Regions from separate parts of the Photobacterium japonica genome, predicted to be linked through region 2. Evidence: riboswitches for the same ligand, from Rfam matches in the RefSeq annotation. Region 2 holds a riboswitch; the other holds the start of a gene.

Region 1 (25,552 bases), on a different contig from region 2:
CCCATTCCCATTCTTTCTTTCTCCATACCAAACCACAATACAAAACACATACGAAACACCTTTATCACACATACGCACGAACAAACACTCTATTGATTTACATTTGCGCTATAGTTAATCTCGTCATGTCACTCAGTTTAACCTTTCACTCAAAATGCCATTTACGCACAATTCATGGCATTTCCATCTGACAAATTCGCCTTTCACAGGGACTTGATTTACATAAGGAGATGTTTATGAATCGAGAACAATGGGGCTCCCGAGCGGGATTTATTCTTGCCGCTGTCGGGTCAGCGATCGGATTAGGTAATATCTGGCGCTTCCCTTATATGGCTTATGAAAACGGGGGGGGCGCCTTTTTTATTCCTTACCTTTTTGCCATGATCACCGCCGGTATTCCTTTTATGATCATGGAGTTCAGTCTGGGTCATAAATTACGCGGCGCAGCACCTCGCGCCTTTTCAAAACTCGGTACTAAGTTTGAATGGCTAGGCTGGTTCCAAGTGTCCATCGCGGCCATTATCGCAGTGTATTATGTGGCGATTATCGGTTGGGCGATCTCCTACCTCGGCTTTGCGTTTACCCAAAGTTGGGGCAGTGATACCAACGCCTTCTTCTTTAACCAATATTTACAGCTCGGGGAGAACAGCCCAACGCAACTAGGCAATCTGCAACTGCATATCGCCATTCCAATGACCATCGCTTGGGCCATCACGTTTGCCGCCATCTTTACTGGAGTGAAAGGTGGTATTGAACGTGCAAGTAAGATCATGATGCCTCTACTCTTTTTAATGGTATTGGGGTTGATCATACGGGTCGTTTTCTTGCCTGGCGCACTCGATGGCTTGAACTATCTGTTCCAGCCTGATTTCAGCAAAATTTTAGATGCGAAAGTGTGGTCTGCCGCTTACGGGCAAATATTCTTCACACTGAGTGTCGGCTTCGCGATCATGATTGCGTATTCCAGCTATCTGCCAAAGCAATCTGACATCAACAATAACGCGTTCATGACGGTATTGATCAACTGCGGCTTCTCTATCATGGCGGGTGTATTGATCTTTGCAGTATTGGGCTACATGGCACAGGAACAAGCCAAACCCATTACGGAAGTGGTCTCTGCGGGGGTCGGCCTCGCATTTGTCACGATTCCGGCGGCAATTAACTTATTACCGGCTCCTTACATTCTGGGTCCCCTGTTCTTCTTCGCCTTGGTCGTTGCTGGTCTCAGCTCGCACATTTCCATTATTGAAGCCGTGACATCAGCCATTATTGACAAACTCAATTGGACACGTAAGAAAACAGCAATGGTCGTTTGTGGGACGGGTTACGTTGTTTCCATGGCGTTTGCCACCAACGGGGGGTTGTTGCTACTGGATTTGGTCGATTACTTTATTAATAACATTGCCCTTCTCACCAGCTGCTTGATTGAAATTGCCATTATCGCTTGGCTACTCAAAATCTCTGATATTCGCCACTATGTGAATGCCTGTTCGGAGTTCAGTATCGGTAAGTGGTTTGAGATCTGCCTGCGCTTCCTAAGCCCTATCATGCTGGCGATCATTCTTTGCACAAACCTGCTCCATACCTTCAAGGAAGGCTACGGGGGCTACGCACAATTTGACGTGATGTTATTGGGTTGGGGCTTAGTCGGCGCCATGCTGATTGTCGCTATCATCATCAATATCACGTCAAAATCAGCCAATCAACAGGAGGCAAAACTATGACATTAGGCGCAATCATGATGATGTTGTTTGGCTTTGGGATCACGTGGGGTGGCGCAGCGTACTGTATCTCCATCGCCATGAGTAAAAAGCCATAGCCATAGCCATAGTGCCCACGCTATCAACACAGCCTTAAGCATGCTTTAAGGCACACCAAGAAGGCGCTTCGGCGCCTTTTGTTTTTTTAATCACACAGCATTATTGTTAACGATCAATCATTCCAGCAAACTTTCATTTTCCTTATCGCAATCATCCCGTTACAATCCTCATCAAACGTGACTCAAGCCTTGTCGGCCGATCGCCTTTTGGGTCCACCATTCTCCATCGTAAGGATACGTCATGAAGTTAGCTGCACTCTTACTTGCCACGAGCTTGGTTCCTGCGACTGCGGTAGCAGCGTCAAGCATGGACACCAGCACGCAGTGTGAAAGCGACAAATATCACCAATACATTGATGCGTCGTTAAATTGGTATCAGCAATTAGTCGATTTATCTGTTGCAAAAGATCCGAGCCTGAAAACCGTCGGTGACTGGTTCCTGATGGGTAGAAAGCACCACTTCCTATTTAACCGTGATGCGGTTGATTGGTACTTGGCTAACGACAAAGACAAATTGCAACTGTCGTTACCGGTGGAATCCTGGCTGAACCTGACCCAAAGCGACATTAAAGAACTCTCCACGCAGGAGAGTGCCCTCGGTCAAGCAGCGAAACTGGCATTCGATGATCGTCAAAGCAAACCACACGCAAAAAACTACGCGCTCAGAAGTGCATTTGCTGAATTACTGACACATCCAGCCCAGATTGAACAGCCTCTCAATGCGTATAACCAACAAATGAATACTATCGCTGATATTCAGTGCCAATAACGTCATCCCGCAGGCCTTTCACCACGTAGAAGGAAAGTACGATCATGGAAAAGATCACGACATGTGCCCTTGCCGTTTTAGCCGCTATGTGTGCGACCACGGCACAAGCGAATCAACCTCGTCCTTGGCAGGCGGGCTTTGGACTGGATCTGTCCTTATTAGCGGGCTATACGCAAAGTCACTCTCAGTTCAATACCGACAACACCGTTACCCCCGATTTAGCCTCAAAGGGAGATAAACAAAGCTCGGTATTGATCGCACCACTAGGCACGATCAGCTATACCAATGAGGCGTTAAACCAACAAATCTACTTCGGTACCAGCCGTTCTGATTTGGCCTTGGGACGCTTCCATGTGGAATTGGGGTACAAATACCGCTTAGCCGACAGAAGTGCTATCACCCTGAGTTATGTCCCCGGCTTACTGGAAAGTGAAACGTGGCAAGACCCTTACGTAACCGATCAGGTAAGGCAGAAAACCGACAGCAAAATACACGGTCTGCGCGTTCAGTATGACGGTATCATGGGCAGCCCTTTCTCATTGGAGTTGGCGGCAGGATCCCTCGATATTGATCAAGAGCACAGTGGCAGCACCCGTTTAACACCTGAAGAACAAACGCTGATGCAGCGTGACAGCAACATTTATTACAGTCAACTCAGCTATTTTAAACCGCTGAACCGTATGCAGTTTCTACGCTTTGCCGGCAGTTACACCCGCATTGATGCCAAAGGCGATGCCATGGCCAGCGACGGCATTGGCGTGGAGGTTGGTCTGATCCAGATGCTGGAGCAATCCAGCCTCGCACTGACCTTCAGTTATGATCGGGTTGATTTCGACAGTCAAAACCCGGTCTTTGACCGCACCCAAAAGGATGACCGCTGGGGCGCGTTCCTCGCCTATGAATATAAAGCGCCTTTTGAATGGAAAAATTGGGGTTTCGTGTCACTTTTAGGCTATAACCAAAGTCAATCAAACATACGTTTTTATGGTGAAGACAGCGTGTTGATCAGCGTCGGCATGAACTATCGATTCTAATTTTTTTCGACAGACACACAAATTTGAATTAAATTAGCAACAATTTGCCGACAAAGTGACAAGCTGACAAAGGTTATGGCTGTAGTGGATTTGAAAAAAGCTGATGCGACACAAGCGTCTTTGCATCGTATATTTACCGTGCCGGAGGCACCCGATTCAACCCTGGGACGAATCGAAAAAGAGATCTCTGAAAACCTCAATGTGTTTCTTCAAACACACATTGCGGCCACAGAGAAACCGCTTGCGGAAATTGAAAAGGACTTCTCATCGGCTGAACTTCCAGAGAACCCTGCTTTCGTTTCCGATCACACACACTTTCTTCTCGATAAGTTAGTGGCGCAATCGGTGCATACTTCTGCACCGACTTTCATTGGACACATGACATCCGCCCTGCCCTATTTCTTGATGCCGCTGTCCAAAATCATGATCGCGCTAAACCAAAACTTGGTTAAAATTGAGACCTCAAAAGCCTTTACGCCACTTGAACGCCAAGTGTTGGGCATGCTGCACAACCTCATTTACGATGAACCCGATCCCTTTTATCAGCGCTGGATGCACAGTGCGAACCATTCTTTGGGCGCCTTTTGTTCAGGTGGTACCATCGCGAACATCACCGCCTTGTGGGTGGCGCGCAATAACGCCCTGAAACCGGACGGTGACTTCAAAGGTGTGGCGCAAGAAGGACTCTTTCGCGCCATGAAACATTATGGCTACCACGATCTCGCGGTACTGGTATCGGAACGTGGTCACTATTCCCTGAAGAAAGCCGCCGATGTACTGGGGATTGGCCGAGACAGTTTGATCCCCATAAAAACAGACAGCGACAACCGCGTTATTGTGTCAGAGATGAAAGCCAAACTGGATGCGTTGGTGGCACAGAATATCAAACCCTTTGCCATTATTGGTGTCGCGGGGACCACCGAAACAGGCACCATTGATCCCCTGTCTGAATTGGCCGATCTCGCACAAGCTTATGGTTGCCATTTTCATGTGGATGCAGCGTGGGGCGGTGCGACATTAATGTCGAAGAAATACCGCCATTTACTCAATGGGATTGAGCGAGCAGACTCTGTCACCATTGATGCCCATAAACAGCTGTATGTGCCCATGGGTGCCGGTATGGTGATCTTCAAAAATCCGGCGTTAATGACGGCGATTGAACACCATGCCGAGTATATTTTGCGTAAAGGGTCCAAAGACTTAGGTACCCATACCTTAGAAGGATCCCGAAGTGGCATGGCCATGTTGCTCTATGCCAGCTTGAACATTATCAGCCGCCAAGGCTATGAAATGTTAATCAATAACAGCATTGATAAAGCACACTATTTTGCACAACGCATTGCTGAGCACCCCGACTTTGAATTAGTCACTCAACCTGAACTGTGCCTGCTCACCTACCGTTATGTGCCTGCGCGTACACAACAAGCATTGCCGTTGGCCACCGACGATGAGCGCGAAACTCTCCTTATGGCATTGGATGATCTCACCCAATTTATTCAGAAGCGTCAACGTGAATCGGGTAAGTCTTTTGTCTCGCGAACGCGGATCACACCCGACCGATGGGCACGTCGTCTCACCACGGTATTTCGTGTCGTACTTGCCAACCCACTCACGACTGAGCGCATTTTAAATGATGTACTGGCTGAGCAGGCTGAAATTGCCACACAAAGCTTTATCAGCTCTCCGAAAATATCGACACTAACTGAAAAAATTTTACAGCGAAATGGCCGCACATAAAGTGTAACAAATCATGATAAATGCGTCGGTCTGTACGCTTCTTTCTCTTTGCTCAGCAATGCTGGGCAAAGCCTTTTGCCCTCCGAAAAAGCGCCCAACCACGAGCGTTAAAGCGCCTCCATCTGTCACGCCAAACCATCCTTTCTCTCCGTATTGACCCTTCGCGCATTCGTCATTTTCCTCTCCGCGAATATGACTAGGGGCGTAAATTGTATTCATAAGGCATTTATATCCATTGAGAACCGAATAAATCCCTGACATGCAACAATCAAATGCTGTAATAAACGCCACTACAATGATGAAAATATCACCACTTGGTATTTCTGAAGGGAATTTTCTGCAAAATAGGGCGATACAGGACTGGTTAAAATCTCAACTACTCGGTACTGAAGTCATAAATTCACCAGTAAAATCACAAAAAATGACAAGGAAAAGTAGGAATTGACACGTTTGCGCTATTAACAACCCCTCATTTTTTTTGATCAATATCAACAAAGTCGCCGATTGACAGATGCAAAAAAGGCTGATACTCATCGAATATCAGCCTAAATATGACAAATTATGAAAACCACTAAAACACAGTGGCTAGCGGCGATTAATCGCCTGCAAACATGTACCCTTCACCGTGTACGGTCACAAAAATTTGTGGGTTTTTCGGGTCCACTTCCATCTTAGAACGCATGCGGCGAATCAGTACATCAATGGTACGATCATTCGGCGCTTCAACGCGGTGGCTTAGCATATTTAAGATACGTTCACGGCTAAGCACTACGTTCGGATGAGAAGAGAATGCCACCAATAACTCGTATTCAGCTTTGGTCAATTTCACCGGCACACCGTTGTGTGTAAGGGCGCGTTTGTTGATATCAAACTGCCAATCACCAAAGCGAATAATGCTGTCTTCTTGCATTTCTACCATGGTCTCATCTCGGGCCTTTTCGACCAGAGAGATGCGCCACAACAGGTTTTTTACGCGTACAAGCAGCTCTCGCAGCTCGAACGGCTTAGTCACATAATCATCCGCACCCATCTCTAATCCAACAATGCGATCGATACTGTCGGTACGGCCTGTCACTAGAATAATCCCTACCTCTGAACGGCTACGAAGTTCACGCGTTAGCATCAATCCGTCTTCGCCAGGCAGGTTAATATCGAGCATAACCAGATCAATTTTTTCGCTGGCCATTACCTCGCGCATCTGCGCGCCACTTTCCGCTTGGCTGACTTTATATCCTTCATTCTCGAAGTACCCGACTAGCTTAGTACGGGTAACGATTTCATCCTCAACAACAAGTACGTGGTGACTCATTTTATTCTCTTAATGTATTATTTACTGTTCTATAAAACGTTAGCATAATCGGCGGCCATTCACAATTTGTCATAATGCAGATAATTCTGTTCATCGCCACCCTTATCGTTATTCACATCGTGGAATTAAGATTACCCCATAAAAATTTATACGTCACCGTACTTTACGTTACGACTGACTTCATTCTTATTTGGAATCTTCCACTATGAAAAAACTTTGGCAAATGTTGACTAAACCAAGCAGCAAGTATTCGATCCTTGCTCTTGTGCTAGTTGGTATTGGTATTACCTTGGCGGGTGTTCTGACGGTTCACAAAAGCTTTGAATTTGCCTCACAAACTGAATTCTGTACGTCATGTCACACCATGCAGCAGAACTATGAAGAATATAAGCAAAGTATTCACTTCAAGAACGCCTCGGGTGTCCGTGCTGAATGTGTAGACTGTCACCAGCCTAAAGATTTGCCTGGTGCTATCCAGCGTAAACTGGGTGCGTGGAAAGACGTTTACCACCACTTCGTAACGGGCAAGATTGATACCCCAGAGAAATTGGAAGAACACCGTCTTGAACTGGCGCAAGTCGTTTGGGATCGAATGAAGAGCCAAAACTCGAAAACCTGTAAGAGCTGTCACTCGTACGATGCGATGGATCACTCTAAGCAGTCTGCTAAAGCTGCCTTTGAAATGAACAAAGCCGCGGCTGAAGACATGAACTGTATCGAGTGTCACAAAGGTATCGCACACGAACTGCCAAACATGGCGGGCGGCTTCCAGAAAGATTACCAAGAGCTTCAAGCAACAGCGACAACTCAAGGTGCAGCAGCTGAAGTACTTTACTCTCTTGGCGAAAAAGATCTTTACGCTACAGCGGATGCAAAATCTAAAGCTGACGGTAAGCTACTGCCTGCTTCTCAAGTGAAAGTGATTGAACGTAAAGATGGCATGCTAAAAGTGCAGATCGACGGCTGGCTAGAGAAGAGCGGTAAAGGCCGTGTGATGACGGAATACATGGGTAAACGTGTATTCAAAGCAACCATCCGTGGTGAAGTGAAAGCGACTGAGCAAATTCTTGAAGAGCAAACTGACAGCGCGACGAACATCGTTTGGCAGCACGTGTCTGTTCAAGCGTGGATCACACCTGATGACATGCTAGACAACATCCAGCCTATCTGGAACTACGCAGAAGACATGTACGGTGCAACCTGTAATGCGTGTCACGCAGCACCGGCACCAGGCCACTTCACAGCAAATGGTTGGATCTCGAGTTTAAACGCAATGAGCGCCTACTACCGTCTTAGTAAAACGGAAGAACGAACTCTGTTGAAATACCTGCAGAACCACGGTAGCGACACAGGCGGCGCTGGCCACCACTAATTCCTGACGGGGTGTGGGGGACTCCTCCCCCACCCTAGATAACAAGAATTCAAACTAAGGATTGCTCAATGGCAACTCAAGTACTCAATAAAGGCGTTACTCGTCGTCGCTTCCTATCAGGCATGATCGCTGCTAGTGCGGCATCAGTGGTAGGTACAAGCCTGCTGGCTCCTCGCAAAGCGATGGCTGCGACTGAAACTAAAGCTACTTTCACTGGTGATGTACTGTCTGGTTCTCACTGGGGTGCATTCCGTGCGAAAGTGGTAAACGGTGTATGGGTTGATACCGTACCGTTTGAAAAAGACAAGCACCCAACCACCATGATCAACGGTGTACGTGAAGTCGTATACAACCCTGCACGTGTTAAATACCCAATGGTACGTATTGACTGGTTGAAGCACGGCTTCAAGTCAGACACTGCACAGCGCGGTGACAACCGTTTCGTGCGTGTGCCATGGTCTCAGGCACTGGATTTCTTCTACCACGAAATGGAACGTATCCAGAACTCTTACGGCCCAAGTGCACTGTACGCAGGTCACACTGGCTGGCAGTCTGTAGGTAAACTACACAACGCCGGGACCATGATGAAGCGTGGTATTGGTCTGCACGGTACCACCCTTGGTAAGATGGGTGACTACTCAACAGGTGCTGCACAGGTGATCCTGCCGTACGTTGCGGGTGCAATGGAAGTTTACGAGCAGCAAACATCATGGCCGCTTGTGCTTGAGCACTCTGACACCATCGTGGTATGGGGTTCTGACCCAATCAAGAACCTGCAGGTTGGCTGGTTGGTACCTGACCACAGCCCATACGCTTACTATGATCAGCTTGCTGAAAAAGTGAAGAAAGGCGAGATCAAAGTGATCTTCGTTGACCCAGTAGTAACCGACACTCAGAAGACTGTTGGCGGTGAACAAGTGCGTGTTAACCCACAAACTGACGTTCCACTGATGCTGGCTATCGCGCACACTCTGTACAGCGAAAACCTTTACAACAAAGAGTTCTTGGCTGACTACACGACAGGTTTCGACAAATTCCTGCCTTACCTGCTAGGTAAAACAGACGGCGTTGAGAAATCACCGGAGTGGGCAGAGAAGATCTGTGGCGTTAAAGCGGACGAAATCCGTGCCCTAGCACGTCAAATGGCGTCTGGCCGTACGCAAATCATCGGTGGCTGGTGTCTACAGCGCATGCAGCACGGTGAGCAGTACGCGTGGATGCTAGTGGTTGTGGCAGCAATGCTGGGTCAAATCGGCCTACCTGGTGGTGGTTTCGGTTTCGGCTGGCACTACAACGACGCAGGTTCTATCACCTCTAACGGCCCACTGATGTCTGGCTTTAGCGGTGTGACTGGCGTGCCGCCAATCCACAACGGCTCTTACAACGGCTACTCAACGTTCATCCCTGTTGCACGTTTTGTTGACTGTATTAAGAACCCTGGCGAGACCATTAAGTACAACGGTCAGAAAATCAAGTTCCCAGTGATGAAGATGGCTATCTTCAGTGGTAACAACCCGTTCCACCACCACCAAGATCGTAACAACATGATCACGGCGTGGCAGAAACTGGAAACCGTTGTGTCTATCGATCACCAGTGGACAGCGACGTGTCGCTTTGCGGACATCGTTCTACCAGCGACCACCACGTACGAGCGTAACGATATCGAACAGTACGGTAACCACTCTAACGCGGGTATCATTGCCCTGCCGAAGATTGTTGAACCAATGTACGAATCAAAAGATGACTTCGAGATCTTCCGTGAGCTTTGCCGTCGTTACAACCGTGAAGAAGCCTTCACTGGCGGTAAAACGCAGATGGAACTGATCGAAGAGATCTACAACGGTGCACGTCTGCAAGGCCGTGGTCTTGGCGTTCGTATGTCTAACTTCAAGAAGTTCTGGGAAACTGAAGGTTTCATTGAATTCCCTGAAGGCGCTGAGTGGGTACGTCACGAGTCATTCCGTAAGGAACCTGACCTTGAGCCACTAGGTACTGCATCAGGTCTTATCGAGATCTACTGTAAGACTATCGCTGACATGGGCTACGATGACTGTCAGGGTCACCCAATGTGGTTCGAGAAAACAGAACGTAGCCACGGTGGTCCACGTTCTCAGCAGTTCCCATTGAACCTACAGAGTACGCACCCGAAACACCGTCTGCACTCACAGCTTTGTTCTTCAACTGAGCACCGTGCAACGTACGCGGTAGCGGATCGCGAGCCTATCTACATCAACACCCAAGATGCAGCGGCACGTGGTATCAAGTCTGGTGACATCGTACGTGTGTTCAACGACCGTGGCCAAGTATTGGCAGGTGCGGTAGTGACTGACGATTACATGTCTGGTGTATGTCGTATCCACGAAGGTGCCTGGTACAGCCCGCTAGAAGGCGGTAAAGCTGGCACTATCTGTACGTACGGCGATCCAAACGTACTGACACAAGACATCGGTTCTTCGAAACTGGCTCAAGCAACGTCTGCGGCTTCTGCACTGGTACAGGTCGAGAAGTTCACGGGTACTGTTCCGGCAGTGACTGGCTTCAACGGTCCAAAAGAAGTGACTGACATTAACCCGCTATTCCCAGCGATGGATCTAGCATAAGTTAATGCCTGAGGGTCAGGGGCTTCGGCCTCTGACTCCTTTTTTACTCACTCGGTTTACGAAAAAACCTATTCACATACACTAAGTTAATAAATTAGATATACTTATTAGGCTTATTCTATGTGAATATGTTTTTCTTTACGGTCACACCCTATTGGGCCGTATTGTCTGGATGTGGAGAGATCATGAAAGAATTTATTGCTTTCAACGAGCAGCGCGCAGAAATTTACTGGTGGATGTCATCTTTATTCGCTCGCGAATTAACCGAGCAAGACATTGAGCAGTACCAAAATGGTGAGATGGTCACGTTTCTGTCAGGCCTTGCCATGACGGCTGCGCTAAAAGCCCCTGTTGAGCACTTTCGTGATGCGCTAAAACGCCTGGATGTCCGTGATGATGCACAGCTTGAACTTGCCGCTGACTTCTGCGGTCTATTCCTTAGCACACCAAAATCCGGCGCCCTGCCGTATGCCTCCATGTATGTCGGTAAAAGCGGTTTGATGAACGATAAGCCCGCTCAAGACATGCAAGCGCTAATGGAAACCTACAACATTGCGCAGCGTAAAGAATTCAACGAGCCCGCTGACCATCTGGCTGTAGAGTTGGATTTCATGGGTAACCTGATCATCATGGCGAACCAATGCGCGTCTGTCGACGACGCAGAAACGCTGATGCAAGCCCAGTTGGCCTTCATCAATGCGATGCTTCTAAACTGGTTACCACAGTTTACGGCGAAAGCAAACGAACACGACAAGTTTGGTTTTTATGCCGCAGCCGCTGAAGTGCTGCTTGCATTCTGCCAGCTTGACGCTGCATTCCTTGCAGGTGACGAACAATAACCCTGACTGGCACTAGCCAGCATCCATAACACTATCTTCGTTTGCCGGCATACGGATTGCCGGCTTTTTTATGCCTGTCATTCCTAGCGAGCCCCTCTTTCACCACCGTCCTCATAGCATTGTTCAGCTTTCATCCAGCATTCATGACATTAGACTGACATTTCTCTCAATGGTATTTTATACAGTCAACGCATCAAAACATGAAACAAAAGAGCACCATCATGCCTAAAAGCCATACAGCAAGAAAGCCGTCTTCATCGCTACTGTCAACGTTGACGAAATATTCACTTCCGATCTTATTTGCCGGTGCGCTCGGCGCAGCGTTACCCGCGAACGCCAATAACACAACGGCCGAGACAGTCACGCCAGCCCCAACGGCAACCGAGCTGGCACAAGCACAGGCAAAAAAAGCGGCCGTGCATAAAATTAATGCCATCCAGCGCGATCTCACCAGCATTCGCCAGCAAGCATTAAAAAGCCACCCAGAATTGGTGAAACAAGCCAAGGCGCTGGAAACAACGTACAAACAAAAAGCAGAAGACATCGGTTATAACCCGGATGCGTTTGTCGCAAAAGCAGAAACCTTGCAAGAACAGCTTCGCGCAACCAACATGCCCGAAGAAGAGCGTAATGCGCTCGTGAAAGAATTTGCCGCAGCAAAACAGCAATTAGCGAAGCAACGTCAAACGCTGATCACCGATCCAACGCTCGTTACCTTGCAGCAAAACCTTCAACACGACACATTGGCGGCCATGAAAGCCTCCGATCCTAAAACAGACGAACTGCTGAATGAACTAAAACACCTGCTTGAAACGGTACAATAACCCTGCCCAATCGTCCTCTGTTACGTTTGTTTTGAATACACACCCTGTGAGTACCCTACTGTCTCGTAGACCGTAAGGAAGCGACAGGGTGTGTTTTAGCCTACAGACCCTCTTCACCTCACTCTTCGTCCTCTTTACTCAATAAGGCTTTCTCTTCTTCCAATATCGCCAACCAATACGGTTCCGCCTCGCACACACAACAGTCGTGCCAAATCGGCACATCATCATGCATGCTGATTTTTCGCGGGGTATCGTGCGCGAAGTGGCCAGACAGGCCTGAGGCATCAATGCATTTCACCACCATACATTCTCCCCGTGATACGCTTTGTCGTATCACTACTGTCAGTATGGCAGGCATAAAAAAAACCGGCGCAAGCACCGGTTTCTTCATGGCATGATATTGGCCTGTTACAGCTCAATCGCCTTATTCTGGCTCAACAAACGCATACCGCGGATCAACTGGAACAACCATTTGAGTACTGCGATCACCGCGATCACTGCGCCCACAAATGGCAGTACGTCCAATACGTAGTCCAGCATATCACTGTGTACCCAGTATTCAGCACCCGCCAACATACCGGTCATGGTTGCAGCCGTTACACCCAATACGACAAAAAAGGTAAAAAACATGAAAAATGAACGAATTATCGTATAGTAGTGGCTGTAACTTACGGCATCAGTGCCTTTATTCAGTTTGTAGCCTGAATAAATAATCGCAACGATACCGGAAAGAAGCAGGGTAAAAGGTGTTAGAAAACTTGCGATATAAGCAAATCGCACACCCGCTTTGTTATTTGTCGACATGATACTGTCCGTTCTATCTAACTATGGTTATTTTAATTATCACACGGATTTTCGCTTCATCAAGCTTGGATAAAACAGACGATGATCACGATCAAAGGAATCCGACAGAGTCCGCTATAATCCCCTAAAGCAACAATGCCGCAACGATGTAAAGAACTATCCCACTGAATAAATTGGCAAAAATTCATACAAAATGACATTTTCATGCGCCCTAACCCGTTCCTCTGGCGACAATTTCAATGTCACCTGCATTGCAGTATTGTACTGTTACATATTTGTTTCACACGACAAACACAGCCGAAATTTGCGTTCACAATACCCTTGCCATATTTAATTTTATCAATGAGATAGCAATAAAAAGCGGTGATTAATAACCGTTAAACAATTTAAATACAGTGGACAAATGTTGATGACTATCAACTATTCTTAGTTATTCGAGCAAGAAAGATTGCACTCTTGGCCACGGTAAGTAAAATGTGAACGCAAGCGATTACACCATGCAACTGCATGCGATGATTAAAACGAACATTGGTAATCGCTCGAAACGGAGCCGCTTTATGATGCGGCTTTTTCTGTTTCTAGTCCCTGTACCCAAAAGAGCAATGCACTTCGCAGTATTGACGCATAAGTCCATTGCTCTATTGGGTAAGTTTTCATTATTGGGTCCTCTGACCTTTTATTATTAGAAGAATAACTATGGCAACGATTAAAGATGTTGCACGTATGGCTGGCGTATCGACCACAACAGTCTCTCACGTGATAAACAAAACGCGCTTCGTCGCAGAAGCCACACAAAAGAAAGTACTTGCCGCTGTTGATGAGCTGAATTACGCCCCAAGTGCAGTCGCACGTAGCCTAAAATGTAATACAACCCGTACCATTGGCATGCTCGTTACAAAATCCACCAACCCTTTCTTTGCGGAAGTGGTTCACGGTGTTGAAGAGTACCTGTACGGCGAAGGCTACACCCTGATTTTATGTAACACCGAAGGTAACCTGGTGAAGCAGCGTGACTACTTGCGCATGTTGGCCGAAAAACGTGTCGATGGCCTGCTGGTCATGTGTTCAGATCTTGATGAGCAATTGCTGACACTATTAGAGCGCCAGAAAGATCTACCGATGGTTGTCATGGACTGGGGCCCAGAAAGCCCACACACAGACAACATTCAAGACAATGCTGAGCTTGGCGGTTATGTGGCGACGAAGTTCTTCATCGAACACGGCCATAAAGCCATTGGTTGCTTAACCGGACAAAGTGAAAAAGTGGCTTGTCGCGAACGCCTTAAAGGCTTCAGAAAAGCCATGAACGAAGCGGGCCTAACCGTGAATGAAGATTGGTTGCTGGAAGGTGATTTTGAATGTGAGTCTGCCGTAGAAGCAGCGAAAGCGTTCATTGCAATGGAATCACGCCCAACGGCCATTTTCTGCTTCAACGACATCATGGCAATGGGCCTGATCAGTACGTTCCAACAAGCGGGCATTCGCGTACCGGAAGATGTCTCTATCATCGGTTACGATAACATCGATCTGGCGCCGTACTTCTCACCACCATTGACCACTATCCACCAGCCTAAGCGTCGCCTAGGTAAGAGTGCGGTTGAAATCTTGATGCAGCGTGTGAAAGATAAGACACATGCCACACAGGTATTTGAAATGATACCTGAACTTGTGATCCGAAAATCAGTCCGCGATCTTAATCAATAAGGTCAGCTCGCGAAAAGTGCCGCTTTTTGCATTGAACCACGAAAGCGAAGGTCTTGGGCCTTCGCTTTTTTTGTCCCGTTTTTAGCCGAAAGCACGCTTAAGAACGACACAAAAAAGCTACCACGAGCAGATTATAAGACCAAATAATGGGAGCAATATCACACTTTTAAAAATGGGAGCAAGGTCAAATTTATTAACTAAGATATTCTCTTTTTTGTCACGAACAAGGCAAACCACTCGAAAGATTGGGACGCAAAGCCTCCGGCCTAAGAGAAACAAATACACACTGTTTGTTGCTTATGGTAGCGGGGTTGCCGATGGATATAGCAATTACTGTCAGAGCTCACCCCACCTATTCTCTGACCGTATCAAAGACATGCTTTGCTATTCTAGAATCCTCGCTTGTTGACGGTTGACGCTATTAACAACTATCGAGAAAAAGCATGGACAAACCAGTACTTAAAGATTCACTACGTTTATTCTTTGGCGCATTTGAGAACGTGAAGTCACGCTCTATGTTTGGCGGATTTGGTATATTTTCTGGCGAAACCATGTTTGCACTTGTCGTCAATGACAAGCTGCATTTACGCGCCAATGCGGCCAATGAAAGAGAATTTAAGCAAGCTGGCCTCACCCCGTATATTTATAAAAAGCGCGGCTTCCCTGTTGTGACCAAACATTACGCCATTCCAGATGAATGGTGGCAGGATACAGCGCAGATTATCGCACAAGCAGAGCGTTCACTGGCTGCCGCGCAGGTTGATAAAGAAACAAAAAACACCGCAGGCCCTGAGCGTATTAAAGATTTGCCAAACTTACGTCTTGCCAACGAAAGAATGCTAAAGAAAGCCGGTATTATTACGGTAGATCAACTACTTGAAGCCGGTTCAATTAACGCATACAAAGCGCTACAAGACAGCCACTCCGGCAGTGTCGGCATCGATATGCTGTGGGCGCTTGAAGGGGCGATTTGCGGACGCCATTGGTCTGTCATCCCACAAGACCGCCGTTCAGAGTTATTGGCTAAATTACGCTAAAATAAACACGTTATATATAAATAAGAGATCTTATGATCTCTTATTTATATTTCTATGATTATAACCTGCCATCACGTCTTGCATTGACAAAATACTGTCAACAAATGCCAAACATTGAATTACCTCCCAAACCTGCTGAGAAACATCTACGCCCTCTTCCAATACCGACATTCACTTGTAAAATGGCTTTTATCCAAGTGACCTCAAGGTTATCGTTTCAATCAATAGCATTGCAACTTATCTCATGGGAATAATTATCCCGTTTTGACATCCCTTGGGTATATATGTCGTTAAAGGGGCCACCATGCATTATTCCAAGCCATTTCCTGGGCAAAGTGAACACATGTTCAAAGATAAATTCAGCAAATGGCCACGTATCATGCGTGCATTAGTGTTATTAAGCCTGCTGCCTCCCGCCCTGCTTATCCTGCTTGTCCACCAGCAATTGGCGCCCGTGAGTGCGCTGCATGATGTATTACTTGCCGTCACGGTGCTTAACGTCACACTGCTCGTGTGGGGACTGGCACTAAAAATTCGTGCCCGCAAATATTGGTATCGCAGCTATCATATCGGTAAAACGATGGTACTCGCCGCTATCCCTATCATGGCCTGTGGTTACATTTTTCTCACTGAGTTACCCAAAAGTGAACTGCTTGCGCAACCTACCTCGCGGACTGTGCAATTAACCATCAACTAGTGCCACCGTAGACGTTTTTTTTACTTTTTCTGAAATTTATTCTGCTACCTCAAGGTCTTTGTGTCATAACTCCCTGATAATTTCGGTAATATTACGGCTTACTCTCAAGTAATATGGCCTATCCGGTTGCTCATTCACTGACACTCAGACAATCACAGAGGTTACCTTGCGCATTTCAGCTAAACGCCGCTACTCCATTCTGATCAAGCCACTACTTTGGCTGCAGCAACGCCACTACGGTAAGGTACTCAACCCAGCCCTGCTGTGGGGACGCAAGCCTACCCTGTTTTGGTTAGTGGCCGGTTTTTTTGGCTATCTTGACCGTAAACACTCACCGTTAACGCCTGTGCTGCGTTCTTTGGTGTGTGTGCGTGTATCCCAACTCAATGATTGCGCTTTCTGTGTGGATGCCAATGGCATGAAACTGGCAGAACGCTGTGACTCTGAAGAAAAAATTAAAGCCCTTGCCCATTGGCAACACAGTGATCTTTTTACCCCGCAAGAGCAGGCCGTTTTGCACTACGTAGAAGCGATGACGATCACAGGAATGCGCGTGACTGACGAAATGCTTGCCACGTTAAAACAAGGGTTTGATGATGATGCTATGGTTGAGTTAACCGCGCTGATTGCCTTTCAAAATCTCTCCGCGAAATTCAACACCGCGCTTGATGTCCCAGAACAGGGATTTTGTTCGTTACCCATTCAACCTAATGCGACCCAACAGGCTAATCGCCCAACCGCAAAGGATGAACACTAGGAGTATCTATGAACAGAAAAAAAATCGTGGTGGCAGGCCTTGTTCTGTCATTGATCGGCCTGTGGATAGGCTTCGATCTCGGCCAGTACTTCACGTTAGCCCAAGCAAAAAACCAGCAAGTAGCCTTGCAAGACACCATTGCCTCGCACCCACTGCTGTCTAGTCTTCTTTTCTTCGCGCTCTATGTCACCATTACCGCCTTATCCGTTCCAGGGGCGGTCATCATGACCTTATTAGGCGCGGCCTTATTTGGCTTCTGGTGGAGTTTATTACTGATTTCGTTTGCCAGTACCCTTGGGGCAACCTTGGCCTTTTTGTTCAGCCGCTATATTTTGCGCGATTGGGTACAGCAACGTTTCGGCCACCGCTTGGCCGCGATCAATACTGGTATTGAAAAAGAAGGGGCGTTTTACCTCTTCACCCTGCGGTTAATTCCAATCTTCCCGTTCTTTCTCGTCAACCTGCTGATGGGGCTAACGCCGATCAGTACACGACGTTTTTATCTGGTCAGCCAGATCGGGATGCTCGCCGGTACCGCAATTTACATCAATGCCGGCACCCAGCTGGGTCAAATCGACACGCTAACGGGGATTGTATCTGCCCCTGTGCTGATCTCCCTGGTGTTGTTGGGTCTGTTTCCTCTTATCGCCAAAGCAGTTATGACATGGATAAAACAGCGCCGCGTGTATGCGCAATGGAAAAAACCCGAGCATTTTGATCAAAACATGGTGGTCATTGGTGCGGGTGCCGGCGGCTTGGTCAGTGCCTATATTGCCGCCGCAGTGAAAGCCAAAGTCACCCTGATTGAGCGCCACAAAATGGGGGGGGATTGCCTAAATACCGGTTGTGTGCCATCCAAAGCACTGATCCGTGCGGCACATACGATGTCAGAAATCACCAAAGCCCACGAATTTGGCATTACCACAGGCCCTGTGACGGTAAATTTCCAGCAAGTCATGGCCCGTGTACATAAGGTGATCAGCAAAATTGAACCGCATGACAGCGTCAGCCGCTATACGGACTTGGGGGTGAATTGTATTCAAGGCGATGCCACGGTCTTATCCCCATGGGAAGTAGAAGTGAACGGGCAGCGCATTACCACCCGTAATATTGTGATTGCTACCGGTGCCCGCCCACTGGTACCCCACATTCCCGGCCTTGATACGGTCAATTACCTGACGTCTGACTCGATTTGGGGATTACGCGAGCAACCCAAGCGCTTGTTAGTGCTCGGTGGCGGCCCCATCGGTTGTGAATTAGCCCAGAGCTTTTCGCGTTTAGGCAGTGAAGTCACCTTAGTAGAAATGGCCGATCAGGTGATGATCCGTGAAGACAGCGATGCAGCGGCAGTGGTGGCGAATAAGCTGGCCAAAGATGGCGTGAACATCAAAACCGGCCATAAAGCGGTTTCATTCTCCTCATTCACGAATGAGCAAGGCCAACAGATTCAACAAGCAGCGTTGGAAGACAGCAACGGGCAAATCGTAGAAATCGAATTTGATGCCGTCATGGTGGCACTCGGCCGCGTCGCTAACGTGACAGGCTTTGGCTTAGAACAACTCGGAATCACCACCACCGAACGTGGGACTGTGGCAGTGAATGACTACCTGCAAACTCAGTATCCGAACATCTTCGCCGTGGGTGATGTCGCCGGTCCATTTCAGTTAACCCACGCGGCCGCGCACCAAGCTTGGTATGCCGCCGTAAACGGGCTCTTTGGCCAATTTAAAAAATTCAAAACCGACTATTCCGTATTACCTGCAGTCACCTACACTGCGCCGGAGCTTGCTCGCGTCGGGCTTAACGAAAAAGACGCTATCGCCAAAGGCATCGCGTTTGATGTGGTGACCTACGGCATTGATGATTTGGATCGTGCCATTACAGATGGCACCGATGAAGGCTTCATTAAAGTGCTTACGCCAAAAGGTAAAGACACGATTTTGGGGGCGACGATTGTTGGCCATCACGCCGGTGAACTGTTGGCTGAATTTACCCTTGCGATGCGCCACGGCTTAGGCCTGAATAAAATTTTAGGCACGGTCCACCCTTACCCCACCATGAGTGAAGCTGCTAAGTACACGGCAGGCGAATGGAAAAGGGCCAACGCCCCTCAAGGCTTATTGACATGGGTGAAGAAATACCATGACTGGATGCGCCATGAGGCAAAGCAACCTGATACTCAGCCGCCGCAAGCTCACACCCAGTCCACATCCGCCTCCACGGCAGATGTAAAACAAAATACGGAAGCCAAACGGGCATAATGACGCACAGGGAATGTAAACCGTAATGAAAAAGACACTGATGAAACTGGCACTGGCCAGCCAATTGGCTCTCGCCGCACACGCGGCGTGGGCAACCACAGACAATACCGCTCACGTTACCGCCCTCACCTCCCAACCGTGGGTTGAGATCGAAAAACAGGCCTTCGGACAAACTGTGTACTTTAATGCATGGGGTGGCAGCCAAGAGATCAACGATTACCTGCGCTGGGCCAGTCGTCAGCTGAAGTCACAATATGGCGTTAATCTCAAGCATGTCAAAGTGGCAGATATTGCAGAAACCACACAGCGTTTATTGGCTGAGAAGACCGCTGGAAAAAACAATGGCGGCAGCGTGGATTTGGTGTGGATCAATGGTGAGAACTTCCGTTCGATGAAGCAAAGCCACTTACTGTATGGCCCGTTTGTGGAAAACTTGCCTAACTGGCAGTCAGTCGATAAAACACTGCCGATTGATCGCGACTTTACCGAACCGACAGACGGACTCGAAGCGCCGTGGGGCGTAGGACAGTTGGTATTTATCCACGACACCGACACCCTCAAACAGCCTCCGCGCAGCTTTGCCGACCTGTTGACGCTCGCCAAAGCACATCCTGGGAAAATCAGTTACCCACAGCCACCTGAATTCCATGGCAGCAGCTTCTTAAAAGCCGCGCTATTGGAACTGACGGACAAGCCCGATGAACTGTACCAGCCCATTGACAGCAAAACAGAACATCAACGATTTGAGCGTGTCACGGCACCTCTGTGGGCCTATTTAGATCAACTGCATCCGGTGGCGTGGCACAAAGGTCAACGTTTTCCATCAGGCACCAGCGAAACGGTGCAGTTGCTCGATGACCAACAACTGTTGCTTGCTATCACCTTTAACCCTAACGCGGCCAATGCCGCGATTGAACAAGGTAACTTAGTCGACACGGCACAAACATTTGCGTTTACACAAGGTGCCCTGTCCAATATTCACTTTCTGGCTATCCCATGGAATGCCAATGCCAAAGCGGGCGCACTGGTCACCATCAACTTTTTGATGAGTCCCGCCGCGCAAGCGCGTAAAGCCGATGCCCGCATCTGGGGGGATCCGTCGGTATTAACGTCAGAGGCGCTGATGCAGGTACAGCCAAACAACAAACAAACGGGCACACAGGGCTTTAGTCTGTATAAAGCGATTCCAGAACCACACCCGAGTTGGTTAACCGCCATTGAATTAGAATGGCAAAAACGTTACGGCAGTTGATCTTCACAGACTGACTGATCACCGTCTATTTTTGCGGGAGGGGCAACCCTCCCATTGTTTGAGTGTTGTATGATCCATCTGTTCTACCTGCTCGCCCTGTTACTGTGCATTGCGCCGTTACTTCCCGGGTTACTTGGCGTTGTCCTTCCCGCCTTGTCATGGTTGCCGCCACTGGGCTATCTCACTCCGAATGTTGATGCCTTTACCCAACTGCTTTACTGGCCGGGGTTAAGCACATCACTTTTGCTTTCCCTGTTCACGGGTTTAGGCAGTACCTTACTCGCGCTGATTTTTTCCTACTTTATCTTGCGCCGGTATTGGGACACCCCGCAGTGGCACCGCTTAGAGAACACGTTATCGCCCATGATGGCGATGCCACATGTCGCGTTTGCGATTGGCTTTGCCTTGCTGTTTGCCCCCACCGGATGGTTTTATCGGTTGTTGGCCGTCACGGGTATCACCCCCTCTGACAGCTTTACGGTGGTACAAGATCCGTATGGTATCGGCTTGCTTATCGTTTTAGCCCTCAAAGAAACGCCTTTTTTATTGCTGATGAGCATTGCCGTATTGCAACAATTACAGGTCAAACCGCTACTCGCCATCTCGGCCAGCTTGGGGTATAGCCAGCATGAAAGTTGGCGTAAGCTGATCCTGCCCTTATGGCTCCCTAAGATGCGTTTGCCTTTGTGGGCCGTGGCAGCGTACGGCGTCTCGGTGGTCGACATTGCGCTGTTTATCGGCCCACAACGTCCATCGACGTTTGCGATTCAAGTCTGGCGCTGGTTCAATGAACCCGATTTACACCTGCTGCCTCGCGCGGCGGCGGGGGCATTGCTTTTACTCGCCCTGACATTGTTCACCTTACTCGTCCTGCGCGGCATAGAATGGTGTGTGGTCAATGGCCTGCGTCGCTGGCAACTCAATGGGCCTGCACGTCCCTCATCGGCCCATGTAAATTCCCGTCTGCGTTCACGCTTACACCGTGCCGTACCGCTGTATTCACCTTTTGTCGCAGTTCCGATTCTGGTGCTACCCACCTTGCTGGTATGGTCGTTCGCCCAACGCTGGCGTTTTCCTGATTTGTTGCCGAGTCGCTACAGTTTTCGTTTTTGGGAACAAGAACTTGAGCCCTTGCTAACACTGGCGGGGCACAGTATGATCCTTGCCCTAAGCAGCGGCATAGTGGCATTACTGCTCGCCATCGGTTGTTTAGAATACCGACAGAAATACCACATCGGCATCCCCCACTGGATCATTGCGATACCGCTGGTGACCCCCCAGCTCTCCCTGCTGTTTGGCATACAGGTCACCACCTATTGGGTACCGGGGCAGCACTATGGGTTATGGGTTGTGTGGAGCCACCTCTTTTTCGTGTTCCCCTATCTGTATTTGTCCCTTGAAGGCGCGTGGCGCAGCTACGATGTGCGCTTAGATCAATGCAGCCGCAGTTTAGGAAAAACCGCGTGGCAAACGTGGTGGCAAGTGAAACGCCCACAGGTACAACCCGCTATTTTCATGGGGCTGGCCGTGGGGATCAGCGTGAGCTTGGCACAATACCTGCCAACCCAAATGCTAGGGGCAGGACGGATCAGCACCCTGACCACAGAAGCCGTTGCGCTGGCCAGCGGGCAAGATCGCCGCGTCATGGCTATTTATGGCCTGTTACAAGGGATATTACCCTTAGTGTTTTTTACTTTGGCAGTACTGATAAACCGCTGGACATCGCATTATTCACACGGCCAACGCGACTCAGCAGTGCATCAACGTCAGCCGCAATCACATTTATCATCACAATCTCGACCATGACCACAATGAGGGAGCAACACCACCAATGACACTGTCTGTCGACAACCTCATCCTGCATCAGGGTGAACAGCCCCTGTTTGGCCCCTTATCCTTTTCGGTCGCCAAGGGAGAGATTTTTACCCTGATGGGCCCCAGCGGCTGCGGTAAATCCACGCTGTTAAGCGCCATTGCTGGCCATATTGCACGCCCGTTTCAAGTCACCGGCAACGTCATGCTCAATGACATCCCCATGTTACCGCTGACCCCAAATGCACGAAAAATTGGCCTCCTATTCCAAGATGACTTGCTGTTCCCACACCTGACGGTAGTAGAAAACCTGATGTTTGGATTACCTAAGCACTATCGAGGCAATGAGCGGCGTATGCACGCGATGCACACATTGGACATGTTGGGATTAAGTGCATTACGCAATAACCTGCCACAAGCCCTGTCGGGCGGACAGCGGGCAAGGATCAGCGTGATGCGGATGCTTCTCTCTGAGCCACACGCCGTATTGTTAGATGAACCGTTCAGTAAGCTGGATAAAGCCCTGCGCACGGCGTTTCGTCAGTTTGTTTTTGACCAAATTCGTACCCGCCAGATCCCGGCCATCATGGTCACTCATGATGACGACGATGTCCCCCCTCAAGGACGTGTCTTACACTGGCCTTGGCCTTCACTGCCCTCTGATCCTGCACTGGAACCGTTATCATGTTAGATCGCTACGCCATCAAACTCATTCGCTGGCCGCTGACCATCCTTTCTGCGCTGCCTGACCGCATGGGTGTCACGGCCAATCAAGTGACCCTTACTGGTTTTGTGCTGGGACTATTCGCCCTGCCTGCATTAATGCTGCAAGAATATCACTGGGCATTGGGGTTTATTGTCCTCAACCGGATTTTTGATGGCTTAGACGGTGCCATCGCCCGTCGGCAAGGGATCACGGACTGCGGGGGGTTCCTCGATATCACACTCGATTTTTTATTCTATTCACTAGTGCCCTTTGGGTTTGTGCTGGCCAATCCCGATGCCAATGCCGTCGCGGGTGCCTTTTTGATCTTTGCTTTTATCGGCACCGGATCGAGCTTCCTCAGCTTTGCCATCATGGCCAGTAAGCACAATATTGAAAGCCCCGTGTACAAACAGAAATCGCTTTACTACATTGGCGGCCTCACTGAAGGCACTGAAACCATTGCCTGCTTTATTTTATTTTGCTTGTTGCCGCAGCACTTTGCCCTTATTGCGTGGATTTTCGGCGCCTTGTGTTGGATCACCACCATGACGCGTATCTGGGTGGGATACCACACCTTAAAGGCGCATTAAACCGCATATCAACGGACAACAACGTAAACATCTTGCTTGGCATCGGTGGCTTCCGCTTGCCAAGCCAATTATTCCCGCTACAATCGTCGCTCATTTTCAAAGGCAACGACGTCCTCATGAACCGTAAGAAGAAAATCAATCAAGCGCTGAAAAAACACCAAAAGCGTAAGAATGCAAAGTTACACCGTAGCAACAAGCCACGTTACATTTCTAAAGCCGATCGTGCGAAATATGAAGAAGCGGCGCAACTGGCAGGTATGACGGTTGAGCAATACATGGACACCCTAGACGCAGCAGTAGAAGAGACTGAAGCAGAAGGCGAAGAAGTGAACGCTGACGTTGAGACAGACGCTGTCGCTGAAGAAAAAACGGCTGAGACCGCTAACTGATCGGTCGTTTGCTGAACACGCCAACGGCCATTCGCCGGACGTGTATCACCGATTACGTGTAAAGCAGGCCGGGCGATTTCGCCGCCTGCTTTCACACATTTTGAAACTCACACCTTAAAACTTACACCTGATATGGCACCTTAAAGCTTTCACCTTTGCGATATTGCTTTAATGGCGTTAGCGCATCCATTCACGGTGCAGCTGTTCACTGTCACCCAAATATGCCAGCAACCAATCAATCGCTGGGTTCTGTGTTTCTTTATTCCATGCCAAACAACACGGGCTGACCGGCGGCTTCACGGCCAATTGTTTTTCCACCAGCTCGCCACTGGCCATCTTCGCCAGCGCCATATGCTCCGGCACCACACAAATCCCCAATCCCGACTTTAAACAAGACATCGCACTGTGCCAATTGGGCACCATGATCCGACGCTGGTTATCCATCAGCCAAGTGATCCGCTTGGGGAGCACCCGTGAGGTATCTTCCAAGCAAATGGCCGGATACTGCGCCAACTCTTCCGGCGCCAATGCGTGATCGGCACCGGCCAACGGATGATCCGGTGACACCACAAACCGCCACGCTAATACGCCCATATCGCGATAATCAAAATGCCCACTCACCGGCACCGCAGCAGTGGCCCCTATCGCAATATCCGCACGGCCATCCGCTAAGGCATCCCACACACCATTGAACACTTCCATGGTCAAATGCAATTCCATGTCAGGGAACTGACGGTAAAAATCCCGCACCAAGGTATTCACTCGGCTGTCACGCACCACGGTATCCAACGCGACAGACACACTCTGTGACCACCCGTTTGCCACCCGTTGGGTTTGTAATTTCAGCAACTCCATCTGTTTGAGCAACCCCCGGGCCTCTTCCACGAAATACTCACCAGCAGGGGTTAATTGCACCTGCCTATGCAAGCGAACAAATAAATCGACAGCTAATCGATCTTCAATGGTTCTCACCGTATAACTGATGGCACTGGGCACTTTGTGCAGCTCTTCAGCCGCCGCAGAAAAACTGCCTCGCCGTGCCACCACATCAATTACTTGCAGATCATTATACGAAAACATGGCCCTTCACCTTACCGCAATCGTTACCGCGACATTTTACATCAAATATTTTGAAAGCAATGGTGAAATATTACCGTTTCACACCATGCGAAACCATCGATAAACTACACAATATAGAAAAACAGTATGATAGAACCCTTTTATGACTAACCAACCTTCA
Region 2 (4,646 bases):
ATGGGTTAGATATTGATATGTTTGGATCGGTAACCTCAACGTTTTTGGCAAAAATGATCCTACTCTGGACGGAAGTAGAAGATAAATAAGCTGAAAATTCAGATAAGATTTTGCCGTGTTGGAGGCCGCTAATTGCCGTTTGTTGAATGCCATCGGCGTTACAGAATGATGACGACAATAAAGCCGCACTCCAAATGCCTATCATTGGTTTTTTAAAACGCACTCCAAAGTATCCCATTTATGGCAGAACTCTAAGTAATAAATAGTTGTTGAGCCGATGATGCTGGCTGCGAGTCATTGAGAAATGTAAGCTAAAACGGGTAATTAGAGTACGACATCAAAAGGGGGATGCGAGTTAATTCACTATAATGTGTGTGGCTTTTATGCAACGAGCGATTTGTTTAATGGTGAGGGGAAGTAGGTTGAAAAAACGCCCCACCGCAGAGCGGTAGGGGCGTGAAGTGGAAATACGTTTTAACGGTTTAGCTTACTGGCAAGATGACTCGCCAACACTTTCCCAGACAGAAGCCTTACCCGGTTCTTCGCCTTTGGTCCACCATTTGGCTTCCCAACGCTGGTTATCATGATTGACTTGCTCGCCACCTTGGTAAGCGATACCCTTGTTCCAGCCAAACTCAGCATCACTGATTAATGTCCATTGGTCGGCTGTCGCACTGGGTACATTGTTCTGTGTCCAGTATTTTGCTTGCCAAACCAAGTTATCGTGACTGACTTGATCGCCCGTGTTGTATACCGCACCGCCAGTCCATGCTGGGTAGTTACCCGCGTTTGGATCGGTAATGTCACAGTCGCCACCGCCCGTTTCTTCTTTAGGTTCAACCGTGATGCGCATCGCTGCGGTGGCATCTAATGCACCGTCAGACACCAATACCGAAACGTTTTCTTGCGTGATTTCCGATACTGCAGGCGCTTTCAGGCGCAGTGTTGCTGTACCTTGACCAGACAAAATGTCGAACAGTGGTGACACCATCCAGGTGTACGTCAGAGGTTCGCCGTCTGGATCGCTGGCTTTCGCGTTGATCGAGAACGTTGCTTCTGCTTCAACCGTCAGCGAGGCCGGTAGGGTAACCACTGGCGCTTGGTTGGCTTGTTCCGCATTGTTGTTGACCGTTACCGCGTCACGTGCCGTCTGGCCTTCAGTATCCGTGACAACGAGTGCAAACGTGTACTGTGTGTCTTCCGCTGTTACGGGTACGCGAATGGTGGCTTTCGCTTGATCGGCACCGGTAATGACCACGGCTTCACCCGTTGTTTGCGTCCACTGGTAAGTCATGACTTCTTGTTCTGGATCGTAAGATTTAGATCCATCCAGTGTGACATCAATAGGGCCCATCACTGCATGGTCAGCCCCTGCATTCGCGACCGGTGGTTTGTTTTGTGCTGGCGGTGGGGTGATACCACCGTCACCATGGCCTAAACCTTCATGCATCGCGTTCAACAGGTCGCCATTGTCCGCATCAATTTCCCACGAGAACAGACCGGCTAAGCCACGCTCTTGCACGAACTGGCCTTTTGCTTTAACGGCACGTTCGTCATCGTAGGTGATCAGTTCTTTGGTGGTAGGATTCCACTTATACGATGCTTCTGCTTGCTCATCGTAACGGCTTTCCCAGCCATTGCCAGAATGGTTATCGGCAATGTCACGGTAGTCTAGAACACCGTCTTCCCATGTGCCTTTAATCGCACCGGTTGCCTGGCCCGTCATTGGGTTATCACCCGTAATGTTGTGTACGCCTTTCCAGCCACGGCCGTATTTAGGCACACCGACAACCAATTTCTTCGGATCTAAGCCTTGTGCCAGCAGGTCGTTAACACCGCGTTCTACCGTGTGTTTTACCATTGGGTTATGGCTTGCATCGTAAATGCCAGATTGGTGGCCTAAGGTGTTCAAATCAAACGCGCCGAACATGTCATAGTTCATCAGGAAGATGTAATCCATGTATGCTTGCGCGCGGTTGTAATCTACTACGTCAATTTTCTTTACATCGACGCCGATTGCAGAGGTGAGCTCGTAAGTACGGCCGGTTTCTGCCGATAGCTCATCTAACATGGCACGCAACTCTTTCATCAGTGTCACGTACAATTCGCCATCTTTGTCTTTATCGCCCAGCTCAGGGTTAGCTGCGCCACCGCCTGGGTATTCCCAGTCAATATCCACACCGTCGAAGAACTTCCATGTCTGAAGGAATTCTTTTACCGAGTTCACGAAGACGCGGCGTTTGCTTTCGTCGTGCATGAAGTAAAACGGATCAGACAGCGTCCAGCCACCGATAGACGGCAGGATTTTCAGATCAGGGTAGGCTTGTTTCAGCGCCATCATCTGACCAAAGTTACCACGGTAGGGGTCTTGCCAGTTGTTCACGCCTTCTTGGCCCATCTGAATCGCGGCCCATGGGTCATGGATGGCGACCGCAAAATCAGGTGTGCCCGCACAGGCTTTTTGCAGAGCCGCAAAGCTGCCAGGAATTTGTTTTAGGCTATCGTTAATGCCATCTCCCCCACAGATAGGGGTGAAGCCGTACAGCATGTGAGTCAGGTTTTGTGCTGGGACTTTATTTAATGGGAATTCACGGCCGTAAACACTCCATTCAACAAAGTAAGTGCCGACCACTTTTCCAGAGGTATTGGTGTAAGGCTTGTTATTTTCTTGTAGAGCAGGAGCCAGCGGTGCCAAGTGGCTACCGTCTGTATCGGCAATCGTCAATGTGACAGATTTGCTTTCGCTGCAGCCATCGGCATTACATAACTCAACCGTCATGTCATACACGCCGCCTTTGCTGACATTGAATGTCGCGCTTTTGCTGCTGCCTTTGCCCGTCCAGACGGTTTCGCCGTCAAGCAATACGTTTGCCGTTTGTGCAGCGTCGCCGCTCCATGTCTGCCATGAAACAGTCACAGGGATGTCTTTGTGGCGCGCAACGACGATGTCTTTATAGCTTTGTGCATCACGGTTTAATTCAACCAGTGCGTAAGTGTGTGTGCCCCAATCAAGGTTAGGTGTACCGGGGGCGGCAGCGTGTGCGCCAGCGGTGGCCAACAGGCTGCCGACAAGCATAGCAATGTGAGACTTTTTCAAATTAGGCTCCGTTTATACAGAAGAAAAAGGCATGCTCACCCGTTGGCGTGTAACAGGGTTTCAGTCAAAAAACAGACCAAGGTGAGACGCGGTTTGTATAATACGAGGTCAACGAAGGAGGAGGCGTGCTCCACTTGAGGCAGTCCCGCTGTCATCGGGAATGCGGTCATTACCAAGCATTCCCCTTAGACCGGAAACTTTGCGTCCTGCATTTTCATGCAGTTTGCCGTTGTCACAAGTATTGAGGATATAAATAGCAGAATGCTTATTTTGTGCAATTTAAAATGTAGATTATGCTGCGCTTAGCGAATACGTAAATATATATTTGTGATATTGCTTCACGTAATTTAACGCATAAGCGTGTAGGTCATATAAATAGACGCGGCCAATAAATAAAAAGCGCCCTATAGGCGCTTTTGTGTATAGAACGGGGTGATACCGCACGCTAATTAGCTAGCCAGCACCATGTCGTTGTCAGGCTTCATGTTGGCGCGGCGGTTCACGTCTGCCCACACCATAGGAATAACGATAACCGCTAATGCGAGGTTAGACAGCGGAACGGCAAGCCAGATACCATCAATCCCCATCAGTTTTGGCATGATGTACAAGAACGGTAGTTGGATCAGCATGTTACCTAGCGATATCATCAGTGCTTTGCCACCTTTATCAATGGCCATAAAGTACACGGAAGCCAGCGCAAAGAAACCATCTAGGAACATGGCAAACAGGTGCAAGCGAATACCGTTTATCGTTTCTAATGCCAGTACCGGCTCATTCTGGCTGAACATGCCCACAAGGGTGTTCGGGAAAATATTCAGCAGCGCAATCGCACCCATACCCGTTAGAAGTACCGCTTTGGCAGCAATCACTAATGTGGCTCGAATTTTCTCACCTTGTTTTGCCCCGTAATAATAACTGACTGGCGGTTGCATACCGCTTGCTAAGCCTTCAGCCAGTAGGTAATACATGGTGACCAAATAACCGACAATGGCATATGCCCCGACATGGACTGAACTACCGTAGCTCATGAACAGTTTATTATGCAGGGCAACCATAAAACTGAAGTAGGCATACATAAATAAACTTGATGCGCCCAATCCTACGGTTTTGATGGCCATGTCCATATTAAAACACAGGTTACGCAGTGTTAATCGTAGTTGGGAGTAGCGCGAAAAGAAATACAGGATAGCGACCACCGTAATACTGATTTGCGCAATAATGGTGGCAATGGCTGCACCTTGTAGTGCCCACCCGAAATGTCCGATGAACAGGTAATCCAGCACAATGTTGATCACCGCACCGCCCATCATTAACCCCGTTGAAAAGTTTGGGCTTTCATCATTACGGATAAGCATCGGCAGGGCACCGGATGCAATGGTGAAAATAGCGCCCCAACTGAATACTTCGATATACGCGCTACCCATTGCCAAGGCATCACCAGTGGCTCCTTGCGCAATCAATAGGGTAGGGGCAAGCATGTTGAGCAACGCCATCATCAGTAAGCCGGCAAGGCCGATTAAACCCAATGCGGTGTACAGCGTTTGTTGTG

Evidence for each region. Region 2 has a riboswitch for cyclic di-GMP ahead of L4C36_RS12855 (glycosyl hydrolase family 18 protein). Riboswitches for the same ligand answer to the same signal wherever they lie in the genome.
Region 1: it holds a riboswitch for cyclic di-GMP, as region 2 does, so the genes downstream of both, L4C36_RS10130 (TfoX/Sxy family DNA transformation protein) here and L4C36_RS12855 (glycosyl hydrolase family 18 protein) in region 2, are expected to answer to the same signal.

What each region holds. Positions count from the first base shown of each region.
Region 1 is NZ_JAKJSN010000022.1:54,876-80,427, forward strand. Features, by position in the region: gene L4C36_RS10060 (sodium-dependent transporter) at 237-1,724, shown strand; gene L4C36_RS10065 (MetS family NSS transporter small subunit) at 1,721-1,819, shown strand; gene L4C36_RS10070 (hypothetical protein) at 2,061-2,588, shown strand; gene L4C36_RS10075 (DUF2860 domain-containing protein) at 2,633-3,622, shown strand; gene panP (pyridoxal-dependent aspartate 1-decarboxylase PanP) at 3,698-5,359, shown strand; gene L4C36_RS10085 (hypothetical protein) at 5,336-5,578, opposite strand; gene torR (two-component system response regulator TorR) at 5,955-6,668, opposite strand; gene torC (pentaheme c-type cytochrome TorC) at 6,874-8,040, shown strand; gene torA (trimethylamine-N-oxide reductase TorA) at 8,109-10,640, shown strand; gene torD (molecular chaperone TorD) at 10,826-11,479, shown strand; gene L4C36_RS10110 (hypothetical protein) at 11,701-12,303, shown strand; gene L4C36_RS10115 (hypothetical protein) at 12,422-12,607, opposite strand; gene L4C36_RS10120 (hypothetical protein) at 12,712-13,107, opposite strand; gene L4C36_RS10125 (substrate-binding domain-containing protein) at 13,804-14,811, shown strand; cyclic di-GMP riboswitch class I at 15,029-15,130, shown strand; gene L4C36_RS10130 (TfoX/Sxy family DNA transformation protein) at 15,255-15,848, shown strand; gene L4C36_RS10135 (hypothetical protein) at 16,153-16,545, shown strand; gene L4C36_RS10140 (carboxymuconolactone decarboxylase family protein) at 16,712-17,302, shown strand; gene L4C36_RS10145 (dihydrolipoyl dehydrogenase family protein) at 17,311-19,563, shown strand; gene L4C36_RS10150 (ABC transporter substrate-binding protein) at 19,589-20,815, shown strand; gene L4C36_RS10155 (ABC transporter permease) at 20,885-22,621, shown strand; gene L4C36_RS10160 (ATP-binding cassette domain-containing protein) at 22,647-23,318, shown strand; gene L4C36_RS10165 (CDP-alcohol phosphatidyltransferase family protein) at 23,312-23,923, shown strand; gene L4C36_RS10170 (DUF2986 domain-containing protein) at 24,040-24,312, shown strand; gene punR (DNA-binding transcriptional activator PunR) at 24,490-25,392, opposite strand; gene punC (purine nucleoside transporter PunC) at 25,535-25,552, shown strand, end outside.
Region 2 is NZ_JAKJSN010000030.1:316-4,961, forward strand. Features, by position in the region: gene L4C36_RS12850 (hypothetical protein) at 1-238, opposite strand, end outside; gene L4C36_RS12855 (glycosyl hydrolase family 18 protein) at 488-3,097, opposite strand; cyclic di-GMP riboswitch class I at 3,233-3,335, opposite strand; gene L4C36_RS12860 (MATE family efflux transporter) at 3,547-4,646, opposite strand, start outside.